2 regions of the Desulfosporosinus acidiphilus SJ4 genome follow, and region 1 is predicted to be linked to the other one. Evidence: riboswitches for the same ligand, from Rfam matches in the RefSeq annotation. Region 1 holds a riboswitch; the other holds the start of a gene.
What was found. Region 1 has a riboswitch for thiamine pyrophosphate ahead of thiC (phosphomethylpyrimidine synthase ThiC). Riboswitches for the same ligand answer to the same signal wherever they lie in the genome.

Region 1 (2,490 bases):
AGTAATTCTACATTTAATAAATCAACAAGCTTCTTCCTTGGAAAATGCAATTAGCAACGCATTAAATAAATTATACGGGGCCTATTCTTTAGTTGTCATGACGAACAATGCCTTAATTGGCATTAGAGATCCTTTTGGACTCCGGCCGCTCTGCTTAGGTCGCTTAGGAAAGGCTTACTGTTTAGCCTCTGAAAGCTTTGCCCTTCAATCAATTAACGCAACTTTTATCAGAGATATCGCTCCCGGAGAGATGATAATTATTAATGAAACCGGGATACAATCACATCAAGTAGTTAACACGTCAAAAACATGTTGTTGTGCATTTGAGTATATTTATTTCGCTCACCCAGCCAGCACAATTGATAGTATTAATGTCGAAAAAAGCCGCTTTTGGATGGGGCAAGAATTAGCCAGAGAATATCCCATAGATGCTGATGTAGTGATTCCCGTTCCCCGTTCCGGGCGTCATGCGGCATTAGGCTATGCTTCTGCAAGGCGGCTTCCTTTAGAAGAGGCTTTACTAAAAACTACCCAATATGATCGATCGTTTATACAACCTGCTCAACCGTTAAGAGAACTGGTAGTGACTAAGACCATAAAAGTTCAACCTGAGGTTATCCGTTCTAAACGTGTCATATTAATTGATGATTCCCTGGTACGGGGAACTACTGCTGTCAAGTTAGTTAAACTTATCCGTGAGGCTGGCGCTAGAGAAGTGCATTTGCTTATTGCTTCTCCTCGAGTACAATTCCCCTGTTATTACGGTATCGATATTGCTGAAAAGGCAGAATTAATCGCGGCACAAATGTCAGTGGATAAAATTCGTGAATATTTAAACGCTGATACACTATATTACTTATCACAAGCCGGTTTACTTCGTTCCGTGTTTTCTCAAGACGTTTGTTTAGCTTGTTTTAATAAAAGATATCCGCTGAAACCAAGGATTCCGTACTAGTCAATTTACCATTTACCCAATTTATAAATTAACTGCTAGGGGTGCCGTAACAGGCTGAGATTGAGAGTTCTCTTAACCCTTCAAACCTGATCCGGGTAATACCGGCGTAGGGAAGCAATGTGCGTCTAATGTTGTATTTAGATGAAGGCGGCTTCCACAAGGAAAGTCGCTTTCTTCTTTGTACTTTTAGAATCTTAAAGGAGAGGAGGGCATGCATTTAAGTAAAGCTTAACGTTATTTAATTCTTCAAACAGAGTAAAAAATATTTGAGGAGGCACTTAGATATGACAACACAAATGGCGGCCGCTAAACGAGGCGAAATTACCGAAGCGATGAGAATTGTTGCTCAGAAAGAGAATCAATCCCCTGAAGATATACGGGCACGTGTTGCCCAAGGAACTGTGGTCATTCCGGCAAATATTAATCACCAATCTTTAAGCCCTGAAGGCGTAGGGCAAGGCCTAAAAACGAAAATCAATGTCAACTTAGGGATTTCCAAAGATTGTGCGAATATTAATCTTGAACTGGAAAAGGTACAAACAGCCATTAATATGAAGGCTGAAGCTATTATGGATTTGAGCAACTATGGAAAAACAGCAGAATTTCGTTCCCGTCTAATTAACATGTCAACAGCAATGATCGGCACAGTTCCTATGTATGATGCCATTGGTTATTTGGATAAAAAACTCGAAGATATCACTGTAGAAGAGTTTTTAGCAGTTGTAGAAAAGCATGCCCAAGATGGGGTAGATTTCATGACGATCCATGCTGGACTTAATCGTCAAACAGTGGCCCATTTTCGAAAAAATAAACGCGTCACAAATATAGTTTCCCGTGGAGGTTCGCTTTTGTTTGCCTGGATGGAATTAAATAATCGCGAGAATCCATTTTACGAGTATTTTGACGATCTATTGGATATCTGTGCCAAGTACGATGTAACCCTGAGCTTGGGGGATGGCTGTCGTCCGGGATCCCTTGCGGATGCTACTGATCCTGCGCAGATTGAAGAACTTATCGTGTTAGGCGAATTAACCCTGCGCGCTTGGGAAAAGAATGTTCAAGTTATGATTGAAGGCCCAGGTCATGTCCCTCTCAATGAAATTCAAGCCAATATGTTATTAGAAAAGAAATTATGCCACAACGCTCCTTTTTACGTATTAGGCCCAGTAGTAACAGATATTGCTCCAGGATATGATCACATTACCAGTGCCATTGGCGGTGCCATAGCTGCCGCATCAGGAGCGGACTTCTTATGTTATGTAACCCCGGCAGAACATCTTCGCCTTCCCTCCCTGGAAGATATGAAAGAAGGAATCATAGCTACTAAAATAGCGGCTCATGCCGCAGATATTGCCAAAGGAATCCCAGGGGCTGCCGATTGGGATCTTAAAATGAGTAAAGCAAGACAAGCGTTGGATTGGTCAACTATGTTTGATTTAGCGATTGATCGGGAAAAAGCCGAACGTTATCGGAGAGAATCTTCTCCAACTCACGAAGATAGCTGTACAATGTGCGGAGAAATGTGTCCGATGAGA
Region 2 (2,490 bases), 130 kb from region 1:
ATCCTTTGTCACGCCGCAGAAGGTTCCGATTAAGGAAGTTGTCATGCAGCCGGTCCCGGTAACATCAGCCAATATCCGGTGACCGTTGTTCAATTTACACACTTGTTGTCCATCAGACACAACATCGGTTTTTCCTGTGATAGCAATAACACAGTTGAGAGTGAAGGCGAGTTTTTTAGCAACAACACTGCTGTTATTTTCATCAGCCAACGAATCTACGCCTTTGATAGCAACTTCTTGGCCTGCTATGACGCTGATTTCGGACATATTTCCCCTTATAACTTCTGGGGTAAGGACTTCAATCAATTTTTGAGCAGTTTGCGTTCTCAGCTTTGTTGCTCCAACACCAACCGGATCTAAGATAATGGGAACCCCCAACTCTTTGGCTCGCGTTCCGGCAAGCAGCATGCTGTCGATGGTCCTGGAGTTCAACGTCCCGATATTGAGAACTAATGATGAAGCAATCCCGACCATTTCTGCAACTTCCGCCTGATCATCTGCCATAACCGGGGAGCCCCCCAAGGCAAGGACAATATTCGCACAATCGTTTACCGTCACATAGTTAGTTATGTGATGTATTAAAGGTTTATTTTCCTTAATCAATTTAAAATTGGTCATGATTCTTTCACGCAGTTCCATTTTTATCGCTCCTCTTTCCTTACATACGTTTCGCAGTATTAATTATTAAATCCCGCTTTTTGGTAAAGTGAATAAAAGTGATGAGTAGGTCCAACACCTTTCCCAATATCCAAAGAATGTTCAATCGCTTCTATAATGTAATCTTTAGCCAGCGAGACAGCTTCGCTTAACGGATAGCCCAAAGCAAGATTGGATGTTATGGCAGAAGACAAAGTACAGCCAGTTCCATGAGTGTTCTTTGTCTTTACACGCTGTGAAGTATAATACTTAAAGTTCCGACCATCGTAAAGAATATCCGTTGAATCGTTTTCGAGATGCCCGCCTTTGAGAAGAACATTTTTAGCCCCCATCTGATATATGTATTTTGCTGCACTCTCCATCTGGGTAAGGTTCTGAATGGTCATTTTTGTCATAACCTCAGCCTCTGGAATATTAGGGGTTACGACAGTTGCTAAAGGCAAAAGTTCACGAATTAAAGTTAGCTCTGCTTGAGGGTTTAGCAGATGGTAGCCGCTTTTTGATACCATAACCGGATCTATAACAATATTCTTCGGCGCATAAACTTTCAATAATTCTGCTATAATCTCAATGGTCGATATTTGTGAAACCATACCGACCTTTAATCCATCAACTTCAATGTCTTCAAAAATCGCCTTAATTTGTGCAGCGATCACCTCTCTTGAAATATCTTGTACCGCAAAGACGCCTTGGGTGTTTTGAGCAGTTACAGCCGTAATAACACTCATCCCAAAAATGCCATGGGCAGAAAAAGTTTTTAAGTCTGCTTGAATCCCTGCCCCTCCGCTGCTGTCGGAGCCGGCTATAGTTAATGCCTTTTTCATGATTTTCCTCCCTTAGGATTACTATTTGCCAGAGAAAAAGAGCTCAAACCCTGCCTAGGATCTGAGCTCTTAATATTTTCATAAAAAGAGTAACTGCTTACCTACGCTGGCATTATCCAGATCAGGTTTTAGGGTCTCAGACTTTTTAGGGTCTCAATCTCAGCCGGCCTCTCCAGCTCCCCCGCTTTCAAATTTATCCACTTTTCCTTAATCTAACATGGTCAAATTTCAAAGTCAACACTTAATGACTGACGCCCTTTGAAACAGAATAGACTTAATAGCGAATTTGTTTTCAACGATGTACACTCGGTTTAAGCAAGTACAAATCTTTCAATTTGTTATCCTTTGATTTTGAAATCTAACGACTTCACGAAAATTTTACGAAAAATGTCCGTCAAATGTGCTAATGTAATATTAAGACTTAAACTACAGGAGGCATTTTGATGGTCGACCCAATGCTTATAACCCTAATCGTTCTTGTATCTATTTCAATCCTTTTGTTAATTCTCTTGTTGCTGCGCACCTCTAAAAATTCCTTGACTCCTATTACCGGCAAATTTGAGCTGTTGGAGAAAAGCCTCGAACGCAGCGAGCGGTTGGTTCAGGGGGAAATTTCCAAAAACCGAGAAGAATCTATGCTCAATTCCCGTCAAGTGCGTGAAGAACTTAGCCAAACGGTGCATACCTTTAATAATTCTGTTTTAGCACGTATGGCAGAAATAGCTTCTCTCCAGCGCAATCAATTGGATATCTTTTCCGAACAGTTAAATTCTCTTACCAAAACCACAGATTTAAAAATGGAACGACTGCGTCAAACTGTAGAAGAACGACTTTCGCGGATTCAACAAGATAACGCACAGAAGTTAGATCAAATGCGCGCCACTGTCGATGAAAAACTCAGCGCCACTCTTGAACAACGCTTAGGGGAATCCTTTAAATTGGTCAGTGAACGGCTCGAAGCTGTATACAAAGGGTTGGGCGAAATGCAGACCTTAGCCTCCGGTGTCGG

Region 2: another riboswitch for thiamine pyrophosphate. It lies ahead of thiD (bifunctional hydroxymethylpyrimidine kinase/phosphomethylpyrimidine kinase); the one in region 1 lies ahead of thiC (phosphomethylpyrimidine synthase ThiC).

What each region holds. Positions count from the first base shown of each region.
Region 1 is NC_018068.1:2,590,893-2,593,382, forward strand. It holds gene purF (amidophosphoribosyltransferase) at 1-955, shown strand, start outside; TPP riboswitch at 983-1,085, shown strand; gene thiC (phosphomethylpyrimidine synthase ThiC) at 1,240-2,490, shown strand, end outside.
Region 2 is NC_018068.1:2,464,459-2,466,948, reverse strand. It holds gene thiM (hydroxyethylthiazole kinase) at 1-639, opposite strand, end outside; gene thiD (bifunctional hydroxymethylpyrimidine kinase/phosphomethylpyrimidine kinase) at 678-1,481, opposite strand; TPP riboswitch at 1,562-1,674, opposite strand; gene DESACI_RS11260 (DNA recombination protein RmuC) at 1,925-2,490, shown strand, end outside.